2 regions of the Microbispora sitophila genome follow, and region 2 is predicted to be linked to the other one. Evidence: predicted binding sites of a transcription regulator. Region 2 holds the regulator's gene; the other holds the start of a gene.
The links. Region 2 encodes HrcA, which represses chaperone genes, less so after heat shock. Its sites were predicted from a motif close to TTGGCACTCTCNNNNNGAGAGTGCCAA; they were not measured.

Region 1: groES (co-chaperone GroES) is a predicted target of HrcA. The motif match lies at 8,202-8,228, and genes of this name have one in related genera.

Annotation. Positions count from the first base shown of each region.
Region 1 covers NZ_JADBGC010000020.1:58,977-74,251, reverse strand. Annotated here, with positions in the region: gene nagA (N-acetylglucosamine-6-phosphate deacetylase) at 1-263, shown strand, start outside; gene IL992_RS31830 (GuaB3 family IMP dehydrogenase-related protein) at 321-1,439, opposite strand; gene guaB (IMP dehydrogenase) at 1,473-2,954, opposite strand; gene IL992_RS31820 (helix-turn-helix transcriptional regulator) at 3,527-4,531, shown strand; gene IL992_RS31815 (DUF5319 domain-containing protein) at 4,616-4,993, shown strand; gene IL992_RS31810 (hypothetical protein) at 4,954-5,169, opposite strand; gene IL992_RS31805 (sigma-70 family RNA polymerase sigma factor) at 5,166-5,792, opposite strand; gene groL (chaperonin GroEL) at 6,108-7,733, opposite strand; gene groES (co-chaperone GroES) at 7,801-8,112, opposite strand; gene IL992_RS31790 (NAD-dependent epimerase/dehydratase family protein) at 8,390-9,232, opposite strand; gene IL992_RS31785 (MarR family winged helix-turn-helix transcriptional regulator) at 9,373-9,933, shown strand; gene IL992_RS31780 (class I SAM-dependent methyltransferase) at 9,978-11,186, shown strand; gene IL992_RS31775 (hypothetical protein) at 11,343-12,203, shown strand; gene tsaD (tRNA (adenosine(37)-N6)-threonylcarbamoyltransferase complex transferase subunit TsaD) at 12,251-13,288, opposite strand; gene rimI (ribosomal protein S18-alanine N-acetyltransferase) at 13,382-13,879, opposite strand; gene tsaB (tRNA (adenosine(37)-N6)-threonylcarbamoyltransferase complex dimerization subunit type 1 TsaB) at 13,899-14,621, opposite strand; gene IL992_RS31755 (class F sortase) at 14,734-15,275, opposite strand, start outside.
Region 2 covers NZ_JADBGC010000006.1:127,232-142,506, reverse strand. Annotated here, with positions in the region: gene IL992_RS12820 (glycoside hydrolase family 18 protein) at 1-631, opposite strand, end outside; gene lepA (translation elongation factor 4) at 751-2,574, shown strand; gene IL992_RS12810 (MOSC domain-containing protein) at 2,643-3,290, shown strand; gene IL992_RS12805 (hypothetical protein) at 3,346-3,909, shown strand; gene IL992_RS12800 (hypothetical protein) at 4,082-4,582, shown strand; gene IL992_RS12795 (replication initiator) at 4,820-5,161, opposite strand; gene IL992_RS12790 (DUF3592 domain-containing protein) at 5,247-5,651, opposite strand; gene IL992_RS12785 (hypothetical protein) at 5,672-5,935, opposite strand; gene IL992_RS12780 (glycoside hydrolase family 18 protein) at 6,093-7,349, opposite strand; gene hemW (radical SAM family heme chaperone HemW) at 7,468-8,688, shown strand; gene IL992_RS12770 (DUF3097 domain-containing protein) at 8,685-9,491, opposite strand; gene IL992_RS12765 (hypothetical protein) at 9,510-10,157, opposite strand; gene hrcA (heat-inducible transcriptional repressor HrcA) at 10,316-11,329, shown strand; gene dnaJ (molecular chaperone DnaJ) at 11,330-12,463, shown strand; gene IL992_RS12750 (16S rRNA (uracil(1498)-N(3))-methyltransferase) at 12,473-13,207, shown strand; gene IL992_RS12745 (alpha/beta hydrolase family protein) at 13,211-14,455, opposite strand; gene IL992_RS12740 (hypothetical protein) at 14,610-15,275, opposite strand; gene IL992_RS12735 (SigE family RNA polymerase sigma factor) at 15,272-15,275, opposite strand, start outside.

The DNA.
Region 1 (15,275 bases), on a different contig from region 2:
TCGCCTCCGACACTCCTGGCGGCGGCTCGATCGCCGGCAGCACGCTCACGATGGACGTGGCCTTCCGCCGCACCGTGCGGGAGGCCGGGCGCTCCCTGGTGGACGCCGCGCTGATGGCCTCGCTCACCCCCGCCCGCGTCCTCGGACTGGACGGCGAGATCGGCTCGATCACGGTCGGCAAGTACGCCGATCTCGTGGTGCTCGACGACGACCTGGGCGTCGGCGGCGTGATGAAGCGCGGCGCGTGGGTCCGCCACCCCTGACCGATCCCGGAAAGCCGAAGGCCGGGCCCGGCGGGCCCGGCCTTCGCCGGCAGCGGCTCAGCGCTGCGGCGGGGCGACGACCACCTCGACGCGCTGGAACTCCTTGAGGTCGGAGTAGCCGGCGGTGGCCATCGTGCGGCGCAGCGCGCCGAGCAGGTTCATCGAGCCGTCGGCCAGCGACGACGGGCCGTGCAGGATCTCCCGCAGCGTGCCGATCGTGCCGAACTCGACCCGCTTGCCGCGCGGCAGCTCGGGGTGGTGGGCCTCGGATCCCCAGTGGAACCCGCGGCCGGGGGCCTCGCTGGCCCGCGCGAGCGGCGAGCCCACCATGACGGCGTCCGCGCCGCAGGCGATCGCCTTGGCGATGTCGCCGGAGCCGCCCATGCCGCCGTCGGCGATGACGTGGACGTAGCGGCCGCCCGACTCGTCCATGTAGTCGCGGCGGGCCGCGGCCACGTCGGAGATCGCGGTGGCCATCGGCACGACAACGCCCAGCACGTTGCGGGTGGTGTGCGAGGCGCCGCCGCCGAAGCCGACCAGCACGCCGGCCGCGCCGGTGCGCATGAGGTGCAGCGCCGCCGTGTACGTCGCGCAGCCGCCCACGATCACCGGGACGTCGAGCTCGTAGATGAACTGCTTGAGGTTGAGCGGCTCGGCCCGGCCGGAGACGTGCTCGGCGGAGACCGTCGTGCCGCGGATCACGAAGATGTCCACGCCCGCGTCGATCACGGCCTTGTGGTGCTGCACGGTGCGCTGCGGCGACAGCCGTACGGCGGTCGTGACGCCGGCGGCGCGGATCTCCTCGATGCGCCGGCCGATCAGCTCGTCCTTGATCGGCGCGGTGTAGATCTCCTGCAGCCTCCTGGTCGCGGCGGCCCGGTCGAGGGTGGCGACCTCCTCCAGGAGCGGCGCCGGGTCCTCGTAACGGGTCCACAGCCCTTCGAGGTCGAGCACGCCGAGGCCGCCCAGGCGCCCGATCTCGATGGCCGTCTGCGGCGACACGACGCTGTCCATCGGGCTCGCCACGAGCGGAGAGTCGAACCGGTAGGCGTCGATCTGCCAGGAGATCGACACCTCCTCCGGGTCGCGGGTGCGCCGGGAGGGCACGATGCCGATCTCGTCCAGCGCGTAGGCACGCCGCCCGCTCTTGCCGCGCCCGATCTCCACCTGTGTCATATCGCCTGTTCTTTCCGTTTCTTCCGCTACGAGCTAGCGCCCGTGGTAGTTCGGAGCCTCGACCGTCATCTGGATGTCATGCGGGTGGCTCTCCTTGAGCCCGGCCGCGGTGATCGGCATGAGCTGCGCCTTCTCGTGCAGCTCCTGGATCGTCCGGGAGCCGGTGTACCACATGCCCTGCCGCAGGCCGCCGACGAGCTGGTGGGCCACCGCCGCGACCGGGCCGCGGTAGGGCACCTGGCCCTCGATGCCCTCGGGGATGTACTTGTCCTCCCCCGACACCTCGGCCTGCGCGTACCTGTCCTTGCTGAACGACGCGCCGCCGCGCTCGCGGTTGCGCACCGCGCCCAGCGACCCCATGCCCCGGTACGACTTGAACTGCTTGCCGTTGATGAAGATCAGCTCGCCGGGCGACTCCTCGCAGCCGGCCAGAAGCGAGCCGAGCATGACCGTGTCCGCCCCGGCGGCCAGCGCCTTGGCGATGTCGCCCGAGTACTGCAGGCCGCCGTCGCCGATGACCGGGATGCCGGCCGGGCCGCACGCCAGCGCGGCCTCGTAGATGGCGGTGAGCTGGGGGGCGCCCACGCCCGCGACGACCCGGGTGGTGCAGATCGAGCCGGGCCCGACGCCGACCTTGACCGCGTCGGCGCCCGCGTCGACCAGCGCCTGCGCGCCCGCGCGGGTGGCGACGTTGCCACCGATGACGTCCACCCGGCCGTTGGCCTTGATCTTGGCGATCATGTCGCACACGCCGCGCGAGTGCCCGTGGGCGGTGTCGACGATGATGACGTCCACACCCGCCTCGATCAGCGTCATGGCGCGCTCCTCGGCGTCGCCCGCGACGCCCACCGCCGCGCCGACCATCAGGCGGCCGTCGGCGTCCTTGGTCGCGATCGGGTACTGCTCGCTCTTGGTGAAGTCCTTGACCGTGATGAGGCCCTGGAGGCGGCCGGTCTCGTCCACGAGCGGAAGCTTCTCGACCTTGTTCTGCCGCAGCAGCCGGAACGCCTCGTCGCGGTCGACGCCCACCGGCGCCGTCACCAGCGGCATCGGGGTCATGACGTCGCGTACGGCCCTGCTCTGGTCGCTCTCGAACCGCATGTCGCGGTTGGTGACGATGCCCACGAGCACGCCGTCCGCGTCGGTGACCGGGACCCCGGAGATCCGGTAGGTCGCGCACAGCCGCTCGACGTCGGCGAGGGTGTCCTCGGGAGAGCAGGTGACGGGATTGGTCACCATCCCCGCCTCCGACCGCTTGACCAGGTCGACCTGCTGCGCCTGCTCCTCGATCGAGAGGTTGCGGTGCAGGATGCCGATGCCGCCCTGCCGTGCCATGGCCACCGCCATGCGCGCCTCGGTGACCGTGTCCATCGCGGCGGACACCAGCGGGATGCGCAGCGTGATGGTGCGGGACAACCGGGTCGTCGTATCGGCGTCCCCCGGCTGCAGGTCCGAATAGGCGGGAACGAGGAGCACGTCGTCGAACGTGAGTCCCGGTTCGGTGAACTTGGCCATCTGCTGCACCCCTCCTGCGCTGTGGGTCCCTCGCGCGTAGGTCCCTCGCCAGACCCGAGGTCAGTCTAGTGGCCGCCCCAAACCGCATCCCGCAGACCTGTCAAGAGGGAGGGCACAAAAAGTGGGGGGACCGGCTTCCGGTCCCCCCACTTCCCCGCGTCGCGCCCGCCACGCCCGTCGAGCCCCCCTCCGCGCCCGGCAGACGGGGCGTTCCCGGCTAACGCTGGGTCAAGAATGCGTCACGGAGCGTCCACGCGCAATGGCGTAACGTGCAACTGCACAAAGATGCATTTCCCGTCTCTCACAACTCCGCCCGAAAACAAATGCGAACCCTCACATCCATACAAAAGCCGCCACGGTCAGCCCTGCCAAATGTGTGAACGGGACGGACAGCGCGCAAAATCCGAGCTATTCTCGCGACCCGAAGCGAGGCGGGGATGGGACGGAAGTCGGCGCACCGGATGCCGGGAAACGTTTTCTCCCAGGGACCGGTGAGCCAGTGGACAGTGAGCAGTGGGACCGGTGCGCCCAATGCGTCCGGCGCGACCAGTGTGACCACCGACGGAGCGAGCATGAGTACGACGCGCAACGCCGCCTCCCGGGCCGACCCGTTCGAAAGCCTCGGCCTCTCCCCCGACCAGGCGGCCCTCTACACGGCCATGCTGCGGCTGCACCGCGCCACGCTGAGCGAACTGGCCGAGGCGGTCGACCGGCCCGCCGAGGACGTGCTCGACGCCCTGGACGGGCTCGTACGGCTCGGCGCGGTGAACCGGCGGCGGGAGGAGTTCCTCGCCCGCCATCCGGCCGCGGCGATCGGGCGGCTGGTGGCCGAGAGGCTGGACCGCATGGCCAGGGAGACCCGCCAGATCGACGAGGTGCTCGCGGCGGCCGGCCGCCTGACCCATCACTACGACGCGGGCCGCGACTGGCGCAGCGGACGATTCTCGGTCGAGCCCGTGAGCGGCGCGGACGAGCTCTGCGAGAGCGTGATCGGCCTCGCGCTGCAGGCGCCCCCCGCCGAGCTGGTCATGGCCGTGCCGGACCGCAGGACCATGATCAGGTTGGCGGACGGGTACGGCGGCCAGTGGATCCAGGCCGCCACGGACGGCATCCTGCGCCCGCGCATGGTGGTCGCGCTCGACGCCGTGTCCGCGCCCGCCATGCGAGAGGTGTGCGCGCGGTTCTCGGCGGCGGGCGCGGGGCTGCGCGCCCTCGACGCGGTGCCGAGCTGGTTCTTCGCGCTCGGCGAGGGCACCGCCGGGCTGCCCGCGGAGTGGGGCGTCCCGCTGCCCGAGCACTCCTACAACTGCTACCTGGTCCACGCCCCGGTGGCGGTGGGGGCGCTGCGGGCGCTGTTCGAGGAGCTGTGGGCCCGGGCCGCGCCGATCTCCCCGCACACCAACGCGCTGCAGGTGCTGCGGCTGGCCGCGCACGGCCTGTCCGACGACGCCATCGCCCGCCACCTCGGGGTCTCCGTACGCACGGTGCGGGCCAGGTTCGCCGAGGCGATGTCGGAGCTGGGGGCCCAGTCCCGCTTCCACGCCGGCGTGGAGGCCGCCCGCCGCGGCTGGCTGTGACACCCGTGTCCCGGGGCACGGCCCGACGAGCAGATGAGGCGCACTTATCCTCGTGGAGGGGGCCGTGGTCATAAGGTGGGATGCGTGCTGGAAGACGTCCCCCGCGACCCGTTCGCGGATGACCCCAACGACCCCGCGGCGGAGCTTGGAGCGCCCGACGATGTGGAGCCGCTGACGCTCGCGGAACGCGACGAGGCGCTGACCGATCTCGCCGACGTGGAGGTCTTCCGTTCCCTGCTCGAACCCCAGGGCGTGCTCGGCCTCGTCCTCGACTGCCCGGAGTGCGGCGAACAGCACTACTTCGACTGGGACCTGCTGCGCGGCAACCTGCGCCAGATGATCGACAACGGCCGGCCGCAGGTCCACGAGCCGGCCTACCAGCCCGATCCGGCCGACTACGTCAGCTGGGAGTACGCCCGGGGCTACGTGGACGGCGTGATCGACACGGAGGAGAGCCGCTGACTGTCCACGTCGGCCACGAGCGCGCCGAGCAACCGGACGGCGGCGTCCGCGCCGCCGACCGGCTCGCGGCGGGCGAGCGCGTCGAGGACGGCGTCCGTCCGCATTACGTCGCCCTCCACGTCGGCATCGCCGTACGACCCGAGGTGGCGAGCCGTACGACGACGTTTCGTGGTCACGCAATCGACTCCAGCTCGGCCAGCTGCCGGAGCCTGGCGAGCGCACGATGCTGCGCGACCCGGACGGCACCTGGTGACATGCCGAGTACATTACCCGTCTCCTCGGCGGACAGGCCCGAGACCACCCGCAGAATGAGGAGCTCGCGCTGCGTGTCCGGGAGCCGGGCGAGCAGGTCGCGGGCGTGCTGCGCCTCGATGTAGCGCACCACCGTCTCCTCCGGCCCTGGGCCCTCGTCGGGCCCGTCCGGCAGGTCCTGCGTCGGCACGGCCGAGCGGACCGAACTGCGCAGCGCGTCGGCCACCTTGTGGGAGGCGATGCCGAAGACGAACGAGGCGAACGGGCGGCCCATGTCGCGGTAGCGCGGCAGCGCCGACAGCACCGCGATGCACACCTCCTGGGCCACGTCGTCGGCGATGTGGTACTGACCGGACACCCTGCCCAGTCGAGCCCTGCAGTAGCGGACCACCATCGGGCGCAGGTGTCCCAGCAGTGATTCGATGGCGGTGCGGTCTCCCTGTACGGCAAGGCTGGTCAGTTCCCTGAGGTCGGGTTCATCCGATCTCGTCGCAAGCCTTACCCCAGTTGCGGCGTCGGCGACGCATCCCTCGGTCACGTTAGGCATGATGCCCGTCGCGATCGTTCATGTCGTCATGGTTAACGGCTACGGATTGGTCACATTGACGCGGCGATAACCTTCGGTAATCGCCTGATCACTCGTCCGTTGGAACATTCCAACAGGAATGCCCAAAACGAGGGATATACGCCTAACGGGCTTGACAAGGAAAAGGAAGCATGCCGGTCGTTCGCATTGCCCGCGGCCCGGCTTCGTCCGCGACGGCCCGTCCGCGCGCGGGACGGGCAAAGGGCGGAAAAGCGGTGCGCCCCGCGGTCCACCCTTGCGGGCGGGCGCGGGGCGCGATGCGTGGAAGGCGCGGGATCAGTGGCCGTGACCGTGGCCGTGGCCGTGGCCGCCGTTGGCGGCCGGAGCCTCCTCCTCGGGCTTGTCCACGACAAGGGCCTCGGTGGTGAGCAGCATGCCGGCGATGGACGCGGCGTTCTGCACGGCCGAGCGGGTTACCTTGACGGGGTCGATGACGCCCTGGCCCACCAGGTCGCCGTACTCGCCGGTGGCGGCGTTGAGGCCCTCACCGACGTTCATCGCGGCGATCTTGGTGGTGACGACGTAGCCCTCCATGCCCGCGTTCTCGGCGATCCAGCGGGCGGGCTCGATCAGCGCCTTGCGGACGATCGAGACACCGGTGGCCTCGTCGCCGGTCAGGCCCAGGTCGTCGAGCTCCTTGGACACGTGCACGAGCGCGGAGCCACCGCCGGAGACGATGCCCTCCTCGATCGCGGCGCGGGTCGCGGAGATCGCGTCCTCGAGGCGGTGCTTCTTCTCCTTCAGCTCCACCTCGGTGGCGGCGCCGACGCGCAGCACGCACACACCGCCGGCCAGCTTCGCGAGACGCTCCTGCAGCTTCTCGCGGTCCCAGTCGGAGTCGGACTGCTCGATCGCCACCTTGATCTCGCGGACGCGGTCCTCGATCGCCTGGGCGTCGCCGGCGCCGTCCACGATCGTGGTGGTGTCCTTGTTGACCACGACGCGGCGGGCCGTGCCGAGCACCTCGAGGCCGACGTGCTCCAGCTTGAGGCCGACCTCCTCGCTGACGACCTGGCCGCCGGTGAGGATGGCGATGTCCTGCAGCATGGCCTTGCGGCGGTCGCCGAAGCCGGGGGCCTTGACGGCGACGGAGGTGAAGGTGCCGCGGATCTTGTTGGTCACCAGGACGGCCAGGGCCTCGCCCTCGACGTCCTCGGCGATGACCAGCAGCTGGCGCTTGCTCTGGGCGACCTTCTCCAGCAGCGGCAGGAAGTCCGCGATGGAGGAGATCTTGCCCTGGGTGATGAGGATGTAGGGGTCCTCCAGGACCGCCTCCATGCGCTCGGAGTCGGTCACCATGTAGTGCGACAGGTAGCCCTTGTCGAACTGGAGGCCCTCGGTGAACTCCAGCTCCAGGCCCATCGCGTTGGACTCCTCGACGGTGATGACACCGTCCTTGCCCACCTTGTCGAACGCCTCGGCGATCAGACCGCCGATCTTCGCGTCCTGCGCGGAGATCGTGGCGACGTTCGCGATCTCCTTCTTGTCCTCGACGTGGCGGGCGCTGCCGAGCAGCCGCTCGCTGACGGCCTGGGCGGCCTTGTCGATGCCGCGCTTGAGCCCGAGCGGCTGCGCGCCGGCGGCCACGTTGCGCAGGCCCTCGCGGACCATGGCCTGGGCCAGGACGGTCGCGGTGGTGGTGCCGTCGCCCGCGATGTCGTTGGTCTTGGTCGCCACTTCCTTGGCGAGCTGGGCGCCCAGGTTCTCGTACGGCTTGTCCAGCTCGACCTCGCGAGCGATGGTCACACCGTCGTTCGTGATCGTCGGGGCACCGAACTTCTTGTCGATGACGACGTTGCGGCCACGGGGGCCGAGCGTCACCTTGACGGCGTCGGCGAGAGCGTTCACACCACGCTCGAGAGCGCGCCGCGCGTCCTCTTCGAACTCCAGGATCTTCGGCATTCAGGTCTCCTTGTGAGCGCGCGGAGCCCCGGGCGCATTGTCCCGGGGCTCCACAAGCCGGCGCGGCCTACTTCTCGATGATGGCGAGCACGTCGCGGGCCGAGAGCACCAGGTACTCCTCGCCGCCGTACTTGACCTCGGTGCCGCCGTACTTGCTGTAGAGGACGACGTCGCCCTCCTTGACGTCGAGCGGGATGCGCTTCTCGCCGTCCTCGTCCCAGTTGCCCGGGCCCACAGCGAGGACACGGCCCTCCTGCGGCTTCTCCTTGGCGGTGTCCGGGATGACCAGGCCGGAGGCGGTGGTCTGCTCGGCCTCAAGCGGCTGGACCACGATGCGGTCGCCAAGCGGCTTAACGGGAACCTTGGTGGCGGTCGTCACGATCGGACCTCCCCTTCAGATTGCGATGAATGAGCTGAAGAGGCGACCAGCGGCCTGCCGTCGCGGGTGTCAGACCTGTCTCGTCGCTGTTGGCACTCTCGATGGGAGAGTGCCAACACGAAACAGTATGCAAGTGGCGCGTGACAGTCAACACGAACCGGCATCGCAGGTCAGACGCATCTGACGGCAACGCGCCCGAGATCGCCCGTTCAGCCGTACGCCGCGCCGGCGTCACCGCCGCCCCTTTCCGGCGGGCCTGCGCCTCCTGCGGGGACGGTCAGGCGCGGGAGGCGTACGAGCCGGAGCGGACGTCGTCGACGATGCCGGGGCGGCTCGGCTGCCAGCCGAGGACCTTCCTGGCGAGGTCGCCGCTCACCACCTGGCTCAGGGCCAGGCCCTCGGCGAACGGGCGGCCGAGCACCTCGCTCGCCTCGTCGATCGGCCACGGCACGGCCTTCCCCGTACGGCCCGCGGCCGCCGCCACGTCGGCGACGCTCACCGCCTCCTCGGCGACGGCGTGGAGGAGGCTGCCCGGCGCGGCCTTCTCGATCGCGAGCACGATCAGGTCCGCCAGGTCGTCGACGTGCACGGTCGCCCAGGTCGGCACCGGGCCGCCCGCGTGGACGTAGCGGCCGTCCTCCTGCCCGGGGGCGGTGAGCACCGTGGGGATGCCGGCGCCCCGGCCGTACACGACGCCGGGCCTGACGACGACGCCGCCCGCGTCCAGCACGAGCCTTTCCACGCGCGGCCGGTAGCGGGAGACGGCGATGGGGTTCACCGGCGCGTCCTCGCCCGCCGCCTCGGTCGTGGTGCCGAGAACCCAGACGCCGCTGGTGTAGACGAGCCGCGCGCCCCCTCCGGCCAGCGCCTCGATCGCCGTGACGTCCACCTCCTCGTCCCCGACCGGGTTGGCGGCGTGCACGACGACGTCGATGTCCGGCGTCACCGCCCTCCTGAGCGTCTTGGGTTCGTGGAGGTCGCCGTGGCGCACCTCACCCGGCACGGCGGTGTCGCGGGCCTTCTGCCGGACGAGCGCGACCACCTCGTGGCCGCGTTCGGCGAGGCGCTCCGCCAGCGCGGAACCGATGTACCCCGTCGCGCCGAGCACCAGGACCTTCATCTCTTTCACCTCGAATACTTCGATCCTTTATTGTTCGACGGAGAAGGTACCCCATGCCCCGCTCACATTTCAACGTCGAAGTGTCGGTTACGATGACCGGTGGAGGAGGAGCGGCGGGGAGGACCCAGGCCGCGCGCGCTATGAACGACACCCTCACGAACGACACCTGCACGAACGACGCCGCCGGCAACGACGCCGTCGGCAACGACGCCGTCGACCAGATCCTCGGCCAGTGGGCCCGGGCGCGTCCGGACGTGGACTGCTCGCCGATGGGAGTGGCCGGGCGGATCTCCCGCGCGTCGCGGCTGCTGGAGAAGGGCATCAAGGAGTACTTCGCCGGGCACGACCTGGAACCGTGGGAGTTCGACGTGCTCGCGACTCTCTTCCGGTCCAACCCCGATCATCGGCTCTGCATGAGCGACCTCGCCACGGCCGCGATGGTCAGCTCCGCGGCGCTCACCAACCGGGTGGACCGCCTCGTCGCCAAGGGCCTGGTGCATCGGGAGGTCGCACCCTCCAACCGCCGCATGGTCCTGATCACCCTCACCGACGAGGGCCGGCTGGTCGTCGACGCGCTGCTGGAGGGCCACGTGGCCAACGAGGAGCGGCTGCTGTCCGGTCTCACCGGCGAGGACCGGGAGCGGCTGTCCGGACTGCTCTGCAAGCTGCTCACCTCGCTCGGCGACGTCGGATCCTGCTGACCGCCCGCCTCCGTGCGCGCCGGGCAGACGGTAGCGTCGCGGGCGTGGACCTGGACGCCTTCCGCATGCTGCTCACGCCCGCAGGGCGCGCGGCCCTGGACGGGGCCGTGAAGATACTCGCCGACGGCGCCGACCCGGTGGCCGCCGCGAGCGCGTTGCGCCGGAGCCACCCGGCGGACCTCGCGGCGGCGGCGCTCACCCAGGCGTCGCTGCGGCGGCGGGCCGAGGTCAAGTTCGGCCCCGACGCCGCGGTCATGTACTTCACGCCGCACGGGCTGGAGCAGGCCACGCGCCCCGAGGTCGCCGCACACCGCGCTACCAGGATCCGGGCCGCCGGGATCCGGGCCGCCGGAGAGCCGGAGGGCGGCCCCGCCGTGCTGGACGTCTGCTGTGGCATCGGCGGAGACCTCCTCGCGCTGGCGAGGGCGGGCTGCCCGGTGGACGCCGTGGACCTCGACCCGCTGACCGTGGAGATCGCCCGGGCCAACGCGGCGGCGCTCGGCCTGTCCTCCCTGGTCGGCGTCCGGACGGGCGACGCCGCGCTGGCCGACCCCGGCGGATACGGCCTGCTGTTCGCCGACCCCGCCAGGAGGGGGGCGAGGGGACGGACCTTCGACCCGATGGCGTACTCCCCCACGTGGCCGGTCGTGCTCGACCTGGTGGCCCACGCCCCGGCGGCCTGCCTGAAGGTGGCCCCCGGCATCCCGTACGAGTTCATCCCGGAGGGCGCCGAGGCCGAGTGGGTGTCGTACCGCGGCGAGGTGAAGGAGGCGGCGATCTGGACCGGGATGGGAGCGGGCGGCCGGCGCGCCACCCTGCTGCCGTCCGGCGCCACGCTCACGGCGTCCGGCGCGGAGGCGGAGACCGGGCCGGTGAGCCGCTATCTGTACGAACCCGACGGCGCCGCGGTGCGGGCCCACCTGGTCGCCGAGGTCGCCGCCCTCGTGTCGGGGCACCTCCTCGATCCCCGGATCGCCTACATCACGAGTGACCGTCTCGTACGCACGGATTGGGCGCCCTGCTACGAGGTGACCGACGTCATGCCGTTCTCGCTCAAACGGCTGAGAGCGGCGCTGCGCGAACGGCACGTCGGCGCGGTCACCATCAAGAAACGCGGTTCCGCCGTCGACGTCGAACGGCTGCGCAAGGATCTGCGGCTTTCCGGCGACGATTCCGCCGTGATCGTGCTCACCCGCATCGAGGAACGGCCGTTCGCCCTGCTCTGCCGGCCCGTGACCAGCGCGAACGGGTAAAACAGGAACAATTCACCGGCAATTACCGCCTTTCTCATTCCACGCCTGATGGCCGCGGGTCAGGGCCTAAAGTTGGCCGTCGGGCGTGCCGCCTGTTCGTTCATCTGCGCGAGACCGGGCCGAACCGATGTTTCGGCGAGTGAAGGAGCATTCTCGGTGGAGCATTCCAGCCACAACCTCCTCCAGGCGGGCAGCCAGACCGCCATCTCCGACCGGATGCGTGAACTGCTCGCCCGGGCCGCCCAGGACCACGTCTACGAACAGCGGACGCAGGGCGCCGTGCTCGACGAGATCCGCCAGCGGCTGGAGGGCATGGAGTGGCTCCTGCGCGAGGTGCGCGAGCGCGAGCTGGGCGGCCTCGGCGTGGCACTCGAGGCGATCACCCAGCGGCTCGACGACATGGCGGTCAGGCCGCCCGCCTGGGCCGAGGGGCTGGCCCAGCACATGGAACTGCTGCGCGACCACGTGGACGAGGTCGGCGGCCGGACCCAGGGCCTCGCCGACCGGATGGCGGACTTCGCGCACCGGCTCGGCAAGTTCCAGGGGAGCATGGAGGCCGCCGCCGGGCGGTTCACCCGGATCGACAAGGCTCTCGCCGCGCTCACCGAGCGCACCGAGCGGCTGGAGGCCGTCGTCGTCGAACGGCTGGACTCGGTCGGGGGCCGGATCGAGGCGGTGGAGAGCGGCGTGGGAGCCGCCGTGGACGGCATGAACGCGACGGTCGCCGGGCTGAGCGCCGGCATCGGAGACGTCGCCGCCGGCGTGGACGAGATGAGCACCACCATCGCGGGCATGAACGCCGACCTCACCCTGGCGGCGGGGGCCGTCGTGCCCCTCGCGGACGCGGTGCGCAGCAGGCCCGACCGTGAGCAGATCGCCGAGACCGTCTCGGACGCGGTCACCCGCGCCATGGAACCGGCCAGGGGCGACGTGGCCCGGCGACTCGCCGCGCTGGAGGAGACCATGCTGGCGCTCGCCGAGGTCCTGCTGCGTCCCGCCCGCGGCCACGCCGACTGAGAACCCCCTGTCGTCGCGATGGACAGCGAAGGCGAGCGGGGCGGCGATCAGACGTTGACGACGGTGATCGGGAGCGACGAGTCGGCCGGGATCTCCAGGGTGGAGGGCTTCGCGCCCGCCGACACCAGGTCCGAGCCGAGCGCCGCCACCATCGCGCCGTTGTCGGTGCACAGGCCGGGCCGCGGCACCCGCAGGCGCACCCCGGCCGCGTCGCAGCGCTCCTGGGCCATGGCCCGCAGCCGGGAGTTGGCGGCCACGCCGCCCCCGATCAGCAGGTCCTTCACGTCGTAACGGGCGCACGCCTGCAGGGCCTTGCGGGTGAGCACGTCCACGACCGCCTCCTGGAACGACGCGGCGACGTCGGCCACGGGCACCGCCTCGCCCGCCGCCTCACGGGCCTCCACCCACCGCGCCACGGCCGTCTTCAGACCCGAGAAGGAGAAGTCGAGGGTGCCGTCGTCGTACTTGCCGCGCGGGAACGCCACGGCCGCGCCCGAGCCCTCGCGGGCGGCCCGGTCGATGTGCGGCCCGCCGGGGAACGGCAGCCCGAGCACCCGGGCCACCTTGTCGAACGCCTCCCCGGCCGCGTCGTCCACGGTGGATCCGAGCGAGATCACGTCCCGCGCCACATCGGGCACCAGGAGCAGCGAGGAGTGCCCTCCCGAGACCAGCAGCGCGATCGAGGGCTTGGGCAGCGGGCCGTGCTCCAGCTGGTCCACGGCGACGTGCGCGGCGAGGTGGTTGACCCCGTAGAGCGGGACGCCGAGCCCCAGCGCGTACGCCTTGGCGGCGGCCACGCCGACGAGCAGCGCGCCCGCGAGACCGGGGCCGGCGGTGACGGCGACCGCGTCGATGTCGGAGAAGCGCAGCCCTGCGGCGGCCAGCGCACTCTCGACCGTGGGCGTCATCGCCTCCAGGTGGGCCCGCGAGGCCACCTCCGGCACCACGCCGCCGAAACGGGCGTGCTCGTCCATACTGGAGGCGATGGTGTTGGCCAGCAGCGTGTGGCCGCGGACGATGCCTACGCCCGTCTCGTCGCAGGACGTCTCGATCCCCAGCACGATCGGCTCGTCACGCCTGCTCATGCCACCTCCTCGCCTTGCGGCTCGGAGTCCCGTCGTGCCGGAGGCGCGCAGGTGATCCAGCCGCGAATCGCACTGTGCTTACTGATTCGCTCGCTACGCTCGCTCATCGCCGCCCCCCAAATCCTCGTGTACTGGCCCGAGGTCCTTCACCATGGTGATGGCGTCGGTGCCGTCCTCGTAGTAGCGCCGTCGCAGGCCCAGCCGCCGGAAGCCGAACCGCTCGTACATCGCCTGCGCGGGCGGGTTGTCGGCGCGCACCTCCAGGAACACCGAGGCCGCACCGCGCCGTACGGCCTCGGTGAGCAGCGCGTCCATCAGCGCGGTCCCGATGCCGGCGCGCCGGTGATCGGCGAGCACCGCGATCGTCTGGACGTCGGCCTGGTCACCCGCCGCCGCCAGGCCGGCGTACCCCACCACGCGGTCGCCCATCTCGGCGACGACGTAGTGCCGGGTGCGCGGCTGGTCGGCCAGCTCGCCACGCATCATGGCCTCGCTCCAGGCGTCCGCGGGGAACGTGGTCCTTTCGATGTCCATCACGACGGGCAGATCGTCGTGGGTCATCTGGCGCAGCACGACCTCGGCCTGCCTCACGGCGTGCCCCCTCGGCGGGTCACGCCGTCACCCGCTTCGGCGCCCCGGGCACCTGGGCGTCGGGACGCCGCAGGTAAATGGGCCGCGGCGGGCCGAGCACGGCCAGCTCCCGCGCTTTCTCGACCGAATCCACGCGTCCCTCGGGCACCCGGGCGATCTCCGCCGCCTCCTCCTCGCTCAGCGTCGCGAGGTGCTCGGCCGCCAGGGCCGCGAGCGCTCCCGCCGAGGGATGGTCCGGACCGCGCACCCGGTCGGGGCCGATCACGTCGGCGTACAGTGCGCCGCCCGCGCCGATCACGGGCAGTTCTCCGGGCAGGTCGTGCGGCCGGTCCACGCGCGGCCCGTCGAGCCGCGTGCGCGGGTCGCCGTACCGCGCCCAGAAGACCTCCTTGCGGCGCGCGTCGGTCGCGACGAGGAACGGCCCGCTCTCCCGAGCGGAGTACGCGAGGGCGTCGAGCGTGCACACTCCGAACGCGGGCACACCGGCGGTCATGGCCAGCGCCGTCGCCGTCATCAGGCCGACCCGCAGTCCGGTGTACGGCCCGGGGCCGGTCCCGGCGACGATGGCGGTGACGTCCTTGAGCGTCGCGCCGGACTCGCGCAGGACATGCTCGACGGCGGGCGCGAGGAGCTCCCCATGCCGCCGCGCGTCGATCGTCGTCGACTCCGCCACCACGCGCTCGCCGTCGTAGAGCGCGGCGGTGACGGCGGGAGTGGCGGTGTCGAAGGCCAAGACAAGCACGAAGGTCAAGCGTAGTCGCTGTGCGGAGGCGGACGACCACAGCCGGGGTCTGTCCGGACCCGTTCGCCCTCGCCGCCGCGGCGGGCTCGGCCCGCGCACCCGCCGGACGGCCTCAGGCGGCGCGGATCAGGGAGGCGTAGACGATGATGTTGTCGCGGTACTCGTGCCGCGACCAGTCGAAGTTCCCGCCGCAGGTGATCAGGCGCAGGCCGTCCTCGGTGTAGACGCGCTCGGCCGGGAATTCGTCCTTCGGCACGCGCTCCACCGAGTCGACCCGGTAGGAGGCGGTCTTGCCGTCGCTGCGCACCACCTTCACGACCGCTCCCTCACGCAGGTCGCGCAGCCGGTAGAAGACGGCGGGAGCGGTCTTGGTGTCCACGTGGCCGATGATCACGGAGGCGCCGGGGTCGCCCGGCACGGCGCTTCCCGTGTACCAGCCCGCGGTGGACGGCTTGTCGAACGGCGGCAGTTCGACGTCGCCCTCGTCGGACAGGCCGAGCTTCATCAGGGGAGCCTTGAGGTGCAGCGCCGGGATGTCGATCCGCTTGGGGACGACGGAGGACCTGGCGGCGGGCTGGTCCGTCATCCCCTTGCCGCCGGCGACGGCGGCGAACGCGAGCCCGGTGACCACCCCGGCGACGATCACCCCCCGGG
Region 2 (15,275 bases):
CCAGGGCGGTGGGGGCGCGCAGGCCGGTCAGCGGCTCGATCTGCTGGGTGGCGACCGACAGCGGCCGGGCGCCGATGGCCTGCCGCGTCTCGCGCAGGACGCTGAGGAACGGCCCGTCCCCGTCGGAGACCGGTTCGAAGTCGTAGTGGATCCCGTCGAACCCGAGGGTGACCAGGTCACGGGCGCCCGCCACGACGCGGGCCCGCGTCGCCGTGTCGGCCAGGCTCAGGTGGGGCTTGCCGTTGTCGTTGACCGTCTGGCCGAGCCAGGCCGACACCCGGACGCCGGGCACGTTCTTCCGCCACCATTTCAGGAAATTTCCGGCGTTGGCGTAGCGGTCGGGCGGCAGGGTCCCGTCGTACTTGAACGGCCCGCTGTGGACGTACACGTCCCTGATCCCGCTCGCGCGCAGCCGTACGGCGAGGGCCCGCACGTCGGCCTCGGTGCGGCGGCCGTCCACCCACGCGTGGCCCATCCACAGGGCGTCGTGGCCGGTGGTCCCGGCCCATCCGGCGGGCGTGCCGGCGAACTGCAGACGCAGCGCGGCGGCGCCGGCCAGGGCGAGCGCGAGCGGTACGGCCACGACGACGGCGGTTAATCGCAGAACACGTCTGGTGGTCAAGGCAAGCATCCGGACATGCCACCATGGAGGGTGGCTGGTCCGCCAGCCTCGGGAGGGCCCGCCGAGCGCGAGGCGAGGCGGACGGCCCGCCCGATCAGCAGTCAATCATCTTGTCGAAACGGACCTCGGTGCGCACTCAGCCTGGCCAGACCGACCCCGCGTTGATCCGCAACTTCTGCATCATCGCGCACATCGACCATGGCAAGTCGACCCTCGCCGACCGCATGCTGCAGCTCACCGGCGTGGTGGACGACAGGTCGATGCGCGCGCAGTACCTCGACCGCATGGACATCGAGCGGGAGCGGGGCATCACCATCAAGTCGCAGGCCGTGCGGCTCCCGTGGAACGGCCACGTCCTCAACATGATCGACACGCCGGGCCACGTGGACTTCACCTACGAGGTGTCCCGGTCGCTCGAGGCGTGCGAGGGCGCGATCCTGCTCGTCGACGCCGCCCAGGGCATCGAGGCGCAGACGCTGGCCAACCTCTACCTGGCCATGAACGCCGACCTCCACATCATCCCGGTGCTCAACAAGATCGACCTGCCCGCCGCGCAGCCGGACAAGTACGCGGAGGAGATCGCGGGCCTCATCGGCTGCGACCCCGCCGACGTGCTGCGCGTGTCCGGCAAGACCGGCGTGGGGGTCAAGGAACTGCTCGACCACGTCGTGGAGAACGTTCCGGCGCCCGTCGGGAACGCCGACGTCCCCGCCCGGGCGCTGATCTTCGACTCGGTGTACGACACCTACCGGGGCGTCGTGACGTACGTCAGGGTGGTCGACGGCCACCTGTCCAAGCGCGAGCGCGTGCTGATGATGTCCACCGGCGCGCAGCACGAACTGCTGGAGATCGGCGTCATCTCGCCCGAGCCGATGCCGTCCGACCGGGGCCTCGGCGTCGGCGAGGTGGGCTACCTGATCACCGGCGTGAAGGACGTGCGCCAGTCGCGTGTCGGCGACACGGTCACCAACGCGACCAAGCCCGCCGCGGAGGCCCTCGGCGGATACGAGCACCCCAAGCCGATGGTCTACTCGGGGCTCTATCCGATCGACGGCGACGACTACCCCGAGCTGCGCGAGGCCCTCGACAAGCTGCGGCTGAACGACGCCGCGCTCGTCTACGAGCCGGAGACGTCGGCGGCGCTCGGCTTCGGCTTCCGCTGCGGGTTCCTCGGCCTGCTGCACATGGAGATCGTCCGTGAGCGGCTGGAGCGCGAGTTCAACCTGTCGCTGATCTCGACCTCGCCCAACGTCATCTACCGGGTGATCATGGAGGACGGCAAGGAGCACGTCGTCACCAACCCGTCGGAGTTCCCGGCCGGGAAGATCGGCCAGATCTTCGAGCCGGTGGTGAAGGCCACCGTGCTCGCGCCTTCCGAGTTCATCGGCGCGATCATGGAGCTGTGCCAGGGCCGCCGCGGGCAGCTCCAGGGCATGGACTACCTGTCGGAGGACCGGGTCGAGATCCGCTACACGCTCCCGCTCGGCGAGATCATCTTCGACTTCTTCGACCAGCTGAAGTCGAAGACCCGCGGGTACGCCTCGCTCGACTACGAGCCGTCCGGCGAGCAGGAGGCCGACCTGGTCAAGGTGGACATCCTGCTGCAGGGCGAGACCGTGGACGCGTTCAGCGCGATCGTCCACCGCGAGAAGGCGTACGCCTACGGCGTGGAGATGGCCAAGAAGCTCAAGGAGCTCATCCCGCGGCAGCAGTTCGAGGTGCCCATCCAGGCCGCGATCGGCGCCCGCGTCATCGCCCGGGAGAACATCCGCGCCATGCGCAAGGACGTCCTCGCCAAGTGCTACGGCGGTGACATCAGCCGTAAGCGCAAGCTGCTGGAGAAGCAGAAGGAAGGCAAGAAGCGGATGAAGATGGTCGGCCGGGTGGAGGTCCCCCAGGAGGCCTTCGTCGCCGCCCTCTCCTCCGAGGCCCCGGACAAGAACAAGAAGTAGGCGTCCCTGGTTTGACCAGAACTTAATTGGGATCGCGGAAAAATATGACCATCGGTTAACGTTTGGTCATGCGGATCCTCTCTGTGAACGTGGGCCGGGCCGTGGACGCCGACTGGGCCGGCAACCTGCGGCGCACCGCCATCGACAAGCGGAAGATCGAGGGCCGGGTCTCCGTGCGCGAGAACGGCCTGGCGGGTGACGAGCGCGCCGATGTCGCCAACCACGGCCACCCGGACCAGGCGGTGTACGCCTACGCGCGGGAGGACTACGACTGGTGGGAGCCCCGGATGGGCCGCGACCTGCGCGACGGCCAGTTCGGGGAGAACCTCACGACGGTCGGGGCCGACGTGACCGGCGCGGTCCTCGGGGAGCGGTGGCGGGTCGGCACGGCCGTCCTGGAGGTCGCCGCCCCCCGCGTCCCCTGCGTGGTGTTCCGCAACTGGCTGGACGAGCGCGGATGGGTGAAGCGTTTCACCGACGCGAACCGCACCGGGGCGTACTTCCGGGTGATCGAGCAGGGCGAGCTCGGCGCCGGCGACGAGATCGAGGTGCTCGACCGGCCCTCGGACAGCGTGACGATCGCCGAGTCGTTCCGGGCCTACCACGGTGACCGGGACCTGTTGCTGCGGATCCTCGCCCTCCCCGGCCACAGCGACAAGTGGGACCGGATCGCCGAGCGCGTGCTCGGGACCCGGACCGACGTGGTCCCGTCCTGATCACGAATTGCCCACGGCCCTCGGTTCCGGCTGTGGAGCGATCTACCGTGGCCGTATGAGACGGCTCACGGGTCTGCTCGCGCTCGGGTTGATCGCCTTCGGGGCGACCGGCTGCACGGTTCCCATCAACGGGATCACCGGCGTCAGCGTCGACCGGGACGGGAACCTCGTCATCGTCCTGGCCTGGTGCGGGCGGCAACCGGACGGCGTGACCGTCTACCACCACCGGTACGCGGAGGACCCCACTCCCGCGACGTACGACCCCGACGCGAGCGGGCCGCCCAATCCCTCCATCGACGACGCCTTCTACCTGGCTCCCCGGGTGGCGGGCGAGACGGCGTCCTTCCGGCTCGACGCTCCCGGGAACGGCTGGCGGGCCGAGCAGGAGATCCCGTCGTTCGACCCGGCCATCACCTACAAGGCGTACGGCGGGACGTTGGACAACAGTTATTCGACCGTGCATGTCGAGTTCCAGCTCGGCGACGCGGACAAGCTCAGGCGGAAACCGGGCAGCGTGCTCGTGAACGAGTACGACGAAGGGACGGACAAGGTCGTCGACGTGCTGATCCCGCAGGCCGAGTTCGACCGGCAAGGACGGACGAAGTACTGCCCTTCCTGATCAGGCGAACCGGGCGAGGAGCCGTTCGAGCGTAAGGAGCGCTCGACCGCACGCACATCTCGCTCGGCGCGCCGGGCGACTGCTCGCCTACCTCGGCCGTACGCCGTGATCGCCCAGTGCACGGGACTTCCGTAGAATGACGGGCCGATCCCCAGCCGCGTGAGGCGCCCTCATGTCCTTGACCGCACGACTGATCGCCGCAGCCGCCCTCGTGTCGTGCGCGGCGGGCTGTACGGCCGCGCCGGGTGAGGCGGAACCTCCACCGGTCGAGTTCACGCAGGACATGGCCGAGTCGACGCTCGCCAAGATCGTGAGCGGCGTGGCGGAGAACGGTGTCGCCGGGTTCTGCTCGCGGCATGTGCGCGGCACCGAGACCTGCGCGACGCTTCTCGACGGCGCTCTCCGTTCGTGCCTGCTGCCCGGTGGCAAGCCCGAAGTGAAACGAGCGGCGCGCATCCCGCCGAAAGATCGCTCGGAAGGCGGATGGCTGCTGGAACTGCACGGCCGGACTATGGACGGCCAGCCGTACGTGTCGGAGTTCTTCGCGGTCCGCCCTGGAAACGAGGCGCCCCTGGCGGCCTTCGGCGTCTACTGGACGGGCCTCGGACTCGACGGGTCTCCGTTCGGGCCGGACAACACCAAGGTTCCGCAGAACGCTTGCCCCGGTAAGTGATCCGGTCTCAAACGGTGCCGTCCAGAAACCCAGTGAGGGGACAGAGCCGCCTCGCGGCCCCGGCCCCTCGTCGTGCATCATTCAGCCTTGGGTGTCCCGATAGCAGGTGACGGTCGCGTCCGTGAAGCGCTGAAAAGTCGACGGCAGGGGGAGACCGGAGTCCTTCTGAGCCTGAAGCGCCTCCGGTTCCTTGCTGAAGGCGGCGGCTCACTACTCCCGCACACACATCCGGCAAGGTCAGGCTGATTCTCCCTGTTCGCGAGCGATCCGGCGGGCGGTGGCGATGCGTTGCCGGATCATCTCGGCCCACAGGTGTTCGCCGTGCCGGTAGCCGCTCCCGGCGAAGCGCCACTGGCCGACCGTCACCGTCTCCTGCTCGGCGGGATCAGGCAGGCCGCGTCGTTCCCGAGCCCGCTCGGCTTGGTGATCGGCCCGCACCTGGCGCAGCGCGCCGAGTGTGGTCGAGTAGTGGCGGCTCTTGGTCGAGAAGTGGCCCCGGTAGCCGAGCATGTGCGCCCACTGCCGCAGCCGGATCAGCTGGTAGGCCGGATCGTTCAGCGCAAAGCAGGCGTAGATCATGCGCTGGTGCGGCCATGCGCTGTCTCACCCGCAGGCGCACGTGTCGAGCGTCGGTGCGCTCACGCTGTCGATCGGAGATGTCCGGTCATGCCCGCGACAATGGCAGGGCCCAGGATCGTATGCATAACCATGCCATTGCGATCACCCCAATGATCAACAGAGGGATGAGTGCGTAATAGTGGGAGATGCTGGTAATCCCTGCGCTGATGACGCGCTCAGGATGGACCTGATCATAGACGATGTCCATGGAGTCGCCAGGATGAATCTCTGAAGCATCGATCGAATCCGACACGTCGGTTGTGACGTGTTCTCCGGTGGGAGTGGAGAACTTCACTACCACGAGATCTCCCCTATATCGGTAATGCTGTGCGTCGGCGATCGTTGCCTCGGCCCGAACCCCTCGCGCCAGAATCGTTCTCGTCTGGTTCATCTCGAGGACCGAGAAAACGGTGAGTGCCAGGAAAAGGAGCGAGAACACGCCGAACGTCACGGCTGTGACCGAAGGAAGACTCACAAAAGGATAAACGCGGACACCAGTGGGCGGAGTTCCATCAGTCCTCGCGCCAGATGGGTTCGAGCGCGTTCGGGTCGGGAGTTGCCCCAACGAGCCCATGCCCTTGCCCGCGGGTGGATGATCACGGCGTGGGACGCCTCCATGACCATCGCGCGCTTGGTGCCCATCGAGAGGCCGCCCTGGTCGTCGGGCAGATACCAGCGCCGCCGCAGGTCCGCCGCGTCAACGATGCGCCGAGCCTGCTTGCGCTCCTTGTCCACCCTGTGCGCCTGCTCTCGCGCCGTAGTTCATCGATCCACTGCTTCTGGGGTGCGAGCTCTTTCTTCTTTCGCTCTCGTACGTCGCCGACGAATCGCTTCCTTTATGAGGTACGACCGGGGGAGGGGAATCGTACGGGCCCTCCCCCGGGCCGAGGTGTCAGCGTAGGACGGAGTAGAGGGCGGTGGTGAGGGAGGCTTTGGCGTCGTCCTGGTCGATGGACCAGAGCATGGAGCCGCCGAGGCCCTTGAGGCGGATGTAGGCGGCCTTCTGCAGCATGACGGCGGGGTCGTCGTAGGACCAGAACTCGTTGCCGTCGTAGAGCCACAGGGTGCCGGTAAGCAGGTCGCGGTAGCGCTTGCCGGGCTTGTTGACGAGGTTCTTGTAGTCGTCGCTGCCGGCGGCCCAGGTGCCGGGGGCGGGGCCGGTGGCCGTGGCGTAGCGGCCGTCGCCGCCGGAGGTGACGCCGGTCCAGCCCTGGCCGTAGGCGGGGACGCCGATGACGATCTTCTGCTTGGGTGCGCCGCGTCCGACGTAGTCGCGTACGGTCTGGTCGACGCTGAACTTCACGTCGTTGGGGTCGCGCCGGTCGGTGAGCAGGTTGGCCTGGTGGCCGGTGCGGTTCTCCCAGGGGCCGTGCAGGTCGTAGCCCTGGACGGTGGCGAAGTCGAGCTGGTCGAAGACCTTGCGCACCTCGAAGCCGGCGTCGATCTTCGCGGCGGCGGCGGGGAGGAAGGCGGTGAGCTCGTCGCGCCGGTCGTGGGCCTTCATCTGGCGGCGCAGTTCGGCGAGGAACAGGGTGAAGTTCTGCTTGTCCTCGGGGCGGATGACGTTGCCGTCGTTGCCGGCGGAGCCGGGCCATTCCCAGTCGAGGTCGATGCCGTCGAACACGCCGGCGGCGGCGCCGGGGGGCAGGCCGGGCAGGTCGCCCTTGAGCCACAGGTCGACGCAGGAGGCGGCGAGCTTGGCGCGGGATTCGGGGGTGAGGACGGCGTCGGAGAAGTATTTGGAGCCGGTCCAGCCGCCGAGGGAGATCAGGACCTTGAGGCCGGGGTGGCGGGCCTTGAGCTTCTTGAGCTGGCCGAGGTTGCCCTTGAGTGGCTGGTCGTCGGTGTCGGCGACGCCGTCGACGCTCTGCTCGGCGGGCACGGGGCGCTGCCAGTCGGCCCAGGGGTCGGCGGAGTAGCAGGTGCCCTCGGGGCCGACGAACCCGAAGGCGTAGTTGAGGTGGGTCAGTTTGGCGGCGGCGCCGCTGGCGTCCACGTCCTTCACATGGAAGTTCCGTCCGTAGATCCCCCACTGGATGAAGTAGGCGACCCGCTTGTAGCGGTCGCCGCCGGTGGTGGCCTGGGCCGCCGACGGCACCAGTCCGGCCGCCAGGGTGGCGGCGGCCGCCACGGCGAGGGTCCTTCTCATGAGCACGCCGGCCTCCCGAGCGCTTTTTATAGGAAAGTTTCCTGTAAATTGCCGCGATCGTAGACCGCTGTGATCAGGGCGTCAATGGCAGGGCGTGAGTGGCGGCAGACTGGAGAGCGTGCCTTCTGTGCTTCCCGACGGCGATCCCGTCCCCGCGAGCGGCGAGCTGCCGTCCGGGGCCCTCGACGGGCTCGGCTCCCGTCCGTTCGGCTTCTACGTCCACGTGCCGTTCTGCGCGACGCGCTGCGGCTACTGCGACTTCAACACCTACACCGCGGCCGAGCTGGGCCCCGGCGCCGCGCAGCGCGACTACGCCGCCACCGTGGTGGAGGAGATACGGCTGGCCCGGCGCGTGCTGGGGGACGCCGCGCCGCCCGTGGAGACCGTCTTCTTCGGCGGCGGCACGCCGACCCTGTTGCCCGCCGCCGACCTCGCACGGATCCTCGGCGCCATCGGCGAGGAGTTCGGCCTGCGGCCGGACGCCGAGGTGACGACCGAGGCCAACCCGGAATCGGTGGACGAGACCTACCTGAAGGAACTGCGGGCGGGCGGGTTCACCCGGGTGAGCTTCGGCATGCAGAGCGCGGGCGAGCACGTCCTTGCCGTGCTCGACCGGCGGCACACCCCCGGCCGGCCCGCCGAGGCCGTACGGGAGGCCCGCGCGGCCGGGTTCGAGCACGTCAACCTCGACCTGATCTACGGCACGCCGGGGGAGAGCGACGACGACTGGCGGGCCTCCCTGGAGGCCGCGCTGGCCGCCGGGCCCGACCACGTCTCGGCGTACTCCCTGATCGTCGAGGACGGCACCCGGCTCGCCGCCCGGATCCGGCGCGGCGAGCTGCCGATGCCGGACGACGACGTGGCGGCCGACCGTTACCTGATCGCCGAGGAGATGCTGACGGCCGCCGGCCTGAGCTGGTACGAGATCTCCAACTGGGCGGCGGGCGACGAGGCCCGCTGCCGCCACAACCTGCTGTACTGGACCGGCGGCGACTGGTGGGGGGCCGGGCCGGGGGCGCACAGCCACGTCGGCGGCACCCGCTGGTGGAACGTCAAACATCCCGCGGCGTACGCCGCCCGCCTGGCGGCCTGCACCTCGCCCGCGCACGCCCGGGAGGAGCTGTCGGCGGAGGACAGGGCCGTCGAGCGGGTCATGCTGGAGCTGCGCCTCGCCTCGGGCTTCCCGCTCGCCGACCTCGCCCCCCAGACGCGTACGGCGTGCGCGCGGGCGCTGGCGGAGGGGCTGCTGGAGGTGGAGGCGTTCAAGGCGGGCCGGGCCGTGCTCACGCTGCGCGGCAGGCTACTCGCCGACGCCGTGGTGCGGGACCTGACCCCCTAATCCTGAGCCGTGACAAAGTCGATCAGTTCTTCCACACGGCCGAGCAGTTCGGGCTCCAGGTCGGCGTAGGTCGTGACCCGGCCCAGGATGTGCCGCCACGCCTCCTGAGGGTCCATCCGCCAGCCGAGGGCGTCGATCACGCCCTCCTTCCAGGGCACGCCGCGCGGCACGTCCGGCCAGGCGGGGATGCCGAGCGCCCGGGGCTTGACCGCCTGCCAGATGTCCACGAACGGATGCCCGACGATGAGCACGTCGTCCCCGGACACCCGGGCGGCGATGCGGCTCTCCTTCGAGCCGGGCACCAGGTGGTCCACGAGCACGCCGAGCCGCCTGCCCGGCTCGGGGCCGAACTCCTCGACGATGGCCGGGAGGTCGTCCACGCCCTCCAGGTATTCGACGACGACCCCCTCGACCCGCAGGTCGTGCCCCCAGATCTTCTCCACCAGCGAGGCGTCGTGGACGCCCTCGACGTAGATGCGGCTCTCCCTGGCGACCTGTGCGCGCAGGCCCTCGACCGCGATCGACCCCGAGGCGCTCCGCAGCGGCCCCTTCGGACCGGCCTGGGGGCGCACCAGCGTCACAGGTTTGCCTTCGAGGAGGAAGCCGGCGGGCGTCAGCGGGAACACCCGCCGGCGGCCGAACCGGTCCTCCAGCGTCACGGCCTCCTTGTCGCAGGCCACCACGGCGCCGCAGAATCGGCCCTCGGCGTCCTCGACCACGAGGTCGGGCTCGGCCGGGATCTCGGGGATCTGCCCCCGCCGTGGCCGCCGCCAGTCTCCGGAAAGCACGTCCCGCCCGTACATGCGGGGAACGCTAGCAAATCACGCCATGCGACGGCGGGCGGCGGAGCGGCGCGCGAGCACGACGATGGTCACGATCAGCGCGGCCAGGAAGCCGACGGTGGGCAGAGCCAGCAGTGCGATCGCGCCGCCCACCAGCATGCCGGCCCCGCCGGCGAGCTGCTTGCCGACGCCGAACCGGACTCCGTCGCCCTCGCACGCGAGCTGGTAGGCGCCCGCCTTCGGCACGCCGGCCTCGAACAGCAGCTCCCAGGTCGTGCCGTTGAGCGTGACGGTCTGGGAGACGGCAGGCCGGGTCAGCCGCACCCGCGGGTCGGCGCCGTCGCCGAGCTGACAGCGGACGTCCGTGGGCTGGTCGACGGCCGCGTAGATCGCCGGCTTGTCCGCGGGGTCGAGCGCGACGTTCACCGACTGCCCGCCGGAGAAGGTCGTCGTGGGCGCGGCGTCGCCGATCGTGGAGAACAGGCCGCCGGCGAACCCGCCGACGCCCGCCACCAGCAGGACGACGAAGAGCACCCAGGAGAGGAAGATCCACAGCAGCCGGGGCCGGATCGGCCGGGGACCGGCGTACGGCGGGGGGAAGGGGTGCGGCATCCGCAAGGTCACGTCGGCCTGCGGCATGGGGCGGGGCACCCGCATGGTCACATCGGGGGTCTGAATCTCGTGCATAGGGTGAAGAGTCGACCATGTGACTTGCGGCCGATTTGGAGCTCGCTTGTCCTGGTGCCCTCCGCGTTATCGCACCACGTGGGGTGGTAGCCGTACACTTGGCACTCGGGAACACAGAGTGCCAGAGTCGGTGTTTCCAGGCACAGGGAGGTGACACATTGCTCGACGACCGCAAGCTCGCCGTCCTGCGCGCCATCGTCGAGGACTACGTGTCCACCAACGAGCCGGTGGGGTCGAAGGCCCTGGCGGACAGGCACAACCTCGGCGTCTCCCCGGCGACGATCCGCAACGACATGGCGGCGCTGGAGGAGCAGGGATACATCACCCAGCCGCACACCAGTGCCGGCAGGGTGCCGACGGACAAGGGATATCGCCTGTTCGTCGACCGGCTGTCGCAGATCAAGCCGCTGTCCGGCGCGGAGCGCAGGGCCATCGAGACCTTCCTCGCCGGGGCCGTGGACCTCGACGAGATCGTCATGCGCACGGTCCGGTTGCTCGCGCAGCTCACCCGGCAGGTCGCGGTGGTCCAGTACCCCTCGCTCACCAGGTCGTCGGTGCGCCACGTGGAGATCGTCCCGATCGCGGAGCGCCGGGTCATGCTGGTGCTGATCACGAACACCGGGCGGGTCGAGCAGCGGGTGGTCGACCTGCCCGAGGCCATCGCCGACGACAGGATCGCGAACCTGCGCGCCGTGCTCAACGCGTGCCTGGACGGCTGTGGCCTGTCCCGGGTGCCGGAGACCGTGGCCGACGTCCCCGACCGCCTGCCTCCCGAGGACAGGCCGGTGGCGGCCACGATCCTGTCCGTGCTCCTCGAGACGCTCGTCGAGCGGCACGAGGAGAAGATCGTCTTCGGCGGCACGGCCAACCTCGCCGCCGCCGACCTCAGCATCGGCCTGCGGGACGTGCTGGAGGCGCTGGAGGAACAGGTCGTCCTCATCCGCCTGCTGGGGGAGACCGGCGGGCTGTCCGAACTGACCGTCCGGATCGGATCCGAGAACCCCTACAGCGGGCTGCGCGGCACCTCTATCGTGGCCGCCGGATACGGTTCGGGTGACAGAGAACTGGCCCGGCTCGGAGTGCTGGGCCCGACACGAATGGACTATCCGGTGACGATGGGTGCGGTGCGCGCGGTGGCGCGTTACGTCGGCCAGATCCTGGCGGGGTCATAAGTGTCCAACGACTACTACGCGACCCTTGGCGTACGGCGCGACGCCAGCCAGGAAGAGATCAAGAAGGCGTACCGCCGTCTCGCCCGTGAACTGCACCCGGACGTCAACCCCGATCCGGAGACCCAGGAGCGGTTCAAGGAGATCAACCAGGCGTACGAGGTGCTGTCCGACGCCGGCAAGCGCCGCATGTACGACATGGGCGCCGACCCGTTCGGCGGCGGCGCGGGAGCCGGGGCCGGGGGTTTCGGCGCGGGCTTCCCGTTCAGCGACATCATGGACGCCTTCTTCGGCTCGGCGGGCGCCGCGCGGGGGCCCCGCTCCCGCGCCCGCCGGGGCCGCAACGCCACCATCCGGGTCGAGCTCGACCTGGCGGAGTCGGCCTTCGGCACGACCCGCGAGATCGTGGTCGACACGGCCGTGGTCTGCGAGGTCTGCCAGGGCTCCGGGGCGGCGGCCGGCACGCACCCCGACACCTGCGACATGTGCCACGGGCGCGGCGAGGTCTCGCAGGTGACCCGTTCGTTCCTCGGCCAGGTCATGACCTCCCGTCCCTGCCCCCAGTGCGGCGGGTACGGCAGCGTCATCCGGCACCCCTGCATGGAGTGCTCGGGCGAGGGACGGGTCAGGACCCGGCGCACGATCAAGGTCAGGATCCCGGCCGGCGTCGAGGACGGCACGCACATCCAGCTCGCAGGCGAGGGCGAGGTCGGCCCCGGCGGCGGGCCTCCCGGCGACCTGTTCCTGGAGATCGTCGAGCGGCCGCACCAGATCTTCGAACGGCGCGGTGACGACCTGCACTGCACGGTCCACATCCCGATGACCGCCGCCGCGCTCGGCACCTCGATCACGATCGAGACCCTCGACGGCGCGGAGGAGATCGACGTACGGCCCGGCACCCAGGCCGGCCAGGTCATTCCCCTGTACGGCAAGGGCGTCCAGCGGCTCAACGAGACCGGCAGGGGCGACCTGCTGATCCACGTGAACGTCGAGACGCCGACCAAGCTCGACCCGCAGCAGGAGGAACTGCTGCGCGAGCTGTCGAAACTGCGCGGAGAGGAGCGGCCGCCCGGCAAGTTCTCCCCGGGTCAGCAGGGCTTCTTCTCCCGCCTGCGGGACGCCTTCAACGGCCGCTGAGCTGATCGCATGACAGTTCCCGTGTTCCTGTCGGACGCGGCCGGCCAGGCGACGGACACGATCGTGCTCGACGGGCCGGAGGGGCGGCACGCCGCCGCCGTACGCCGCCTGCGCCCGGGGGAGCGGATCGACCTGACCGACGGCGCGGGGCGGGTGGCCGAGTGCACGGTCACGGCGGCCGGGAAGGACTCGCTGACCGCCGAGGTGCTGCGCCGGTTCGAGGTGCCGCCGCCCCGGCCGAGGCTGGTGGTCGTCCAGGGCCTGCCCAAGGGCGACAGGGGCGAGCTCGCGGTCGAGATGATGACCGAGGCCGGGGTCGACGTGATCGTCCCCTGGGCCGCCGCCCGCTGCGTCACCCAGTGGAAGGGCGACCGGGCCGCCAAGGCCCTCGCCCGCTGGCGCGGCACGGCCCGCGAGGCGGCCAAGCAGGCCCGGCGCTTCCACCTGCCCGAGGTGACCGAGCAGGCCACGACCGCGGCGGTCGGCTCGCTCGTCTCCACGGCGGCGCTCGCGGTCGTGCTGCACGAGGAGGCCGCCGAGCCGCTGAGCCGCCTGCCCCTGCCGGAGGAGCCGGGCGACATCGTGATGGTCGTCGGCCCGGAGGGCGGCGTCACCGAGGAGGAGATCGCCACGTTGCGGGCGGCGGGAGCCGTACCGGCCCTGCTGGGGCCGACGGTGCTGCGCACCTCGACGGCGGGCGTGGCCGCGGCGGCCGTCCTGCTGTCCCGCTGCGGCCGCTGGTGAGGGTCAGGCGAGGAAGCCGACCTCGGGGAACGCCGGACTCGGCCGGTCGAACAGGCGGGTCTTGCGGCCCTTCAGGTGCAGGTCGAGGAACGCGGCCACGTAGGCGCGCTGGGCCGCGATCGAGCGGACCGGGTCGACGGTGCCGACGATCTCGGACGGCGTGCCCAGGCTGCTCGAGATCCGCGGGACCAGCGCCTGCAGGTCGGTGAAGGAGTAGTGCTCCGCTCCCGCGAGCCGCAGGTCGCGCTTCCAGCCCCGGCGCTGCTTCCTGAACGTCTCCCAGGAAGGGTCGTCGTCCCTGTCCGCGGCCAGTTGGAGGAACGGGCCGTCGAGGCCGCGCTCGGTCACCTCGCCGAAGAGCGAGCCGTCGAGGTTCACACCCGCCTTGACCCGGTGGTCGGCGTACATCAGCCGCGCCGTCGCCGCGCCGCCCATCGAGAAGCCCATGGCCGCCATGCGAGTGGTGTCCAGCGCCCCGGCCAGCCAGGAAGGCAGCCAGGAGGGCGGCCCGGTGTGCCGGGCGGTGACCACGTCGAGGACGAACCGCAGGTCCGCCACCCTGACGTCGAGGGCCTTCATCGCGTCGGCCGTGCTGTCCGCCCGCACCCTGGCACGCTCCAGCCGCCCGCCGGGGAACTCGACGGCGGACGCTTCGTAGGTGTGGTCGACCGTGACGACCACGTAGCCCCGCGAGGCCAGGTCCTCCGCCGCGAGCGTGCCCAGCGAGCGCGGCACCATGTAGCCGGGGGAGTAGAGCACCACCGGGTAGCCGCCGGCCCTCGGCCGTGCGGGCGCGTCCGTGCGGGCGTGCGTGCGGGTCGCCGCCCAGTCCACCTGGCCGGGCCGTACGCCGAGGAGGGCGGGCGCCGACGTGGCGTCGAGGTCGGCGGCGACCAGCGGCGGCAGGTGAGGGGACACCGGGCGCCCCTGTGCGCGGGCGGCGGGATACCACACGCTCACCATCAGCTCCCGGTAGGGCCGTCCCGTCACCCAGGGGTCGGGACGCGACCGGTCCACCAGGCGTACGGAGACCGTGCCGACCGGCAGCGGCCCCGACGGGGCGGGCAGGGAGAGCCGGATCCCGGTGACCCTCGAAATTCCCGGTGCTGTCGAAATTCCCGGTGCCGTCGAAACCCCCGGCATCGTCGTCACAACCGCCGGCGCCGCGGACGCCGGGACCGCGGCCACCAGGGTGAGGGCCACGGCCGCCCCGAGCGCGCCCACTCGCTTCCGCCACACTTCGGGCATGTCTCGCCTCTTTCGATCCTGATCTCTGTCAGTTGCGTGATCAGGATTTCAACGAGGAGGCGCGACGCCCTCCGGCCGCGTGACGATCTCCCGGTGCGACCCCCGGTGATCGGGCGAGCGCCTCGTCATACCCGGGGATGACGGGCGGGCCGGGTCAAGGAGTGGGCGTCTCGGTCGCCGAGTCGAGTGTGGCCGTCTCCGTGGGCGTCGTGCTCGGGGTGACCGTGGGCGCGGACGTCGTGGGCGGAGCCGTCGAGGGACGGCGCGAGGCCGAGGGCGTCACCGTGGGCGGCTGCGTCACCGACGTCGGCGAGCACGTCGGCGGGAGGGCCGCGTCGGGCTCGATCACCCCGGACTGGGGGGTGGGCGTGACGCAGGGATCGGACGGCGACGGCGACGGCCTGGTGGTCGCGCCCACCCTGTGCGTGGGCGACGGGGCGGGCCGTCCGCGGGACGGGCTCGGGGTGACGGGCACGATCACGACCGGACGTGAGGGCGCCAGGTTGGGCGGCCGGCTCACCGACGAGGTGTCCGTCTTGTCCTCGCGCTCGTCGCCGGCGGGGGCGATGCCCGTGGACTGCGCCACCTGGTCGCGCAGGCCGGGGACGACCATCACGACCGCGCCCGCCACGAGCACGGCCCCCGCGGCGGCCGCTCCGACGCGCCACCACAGCATGTTCCGCAGGCCGCGCAGACCGCGCCGGCCGATCCGCCCGCGGATGATCTCGAGTCCTTCGGGAGACGGCACGACCGAGTCCGCCTCCGCGCGCAGGGCACGGCGGAGCAACTCGCCGTACTCGTCGTCGGGCGGGAAGGTCAT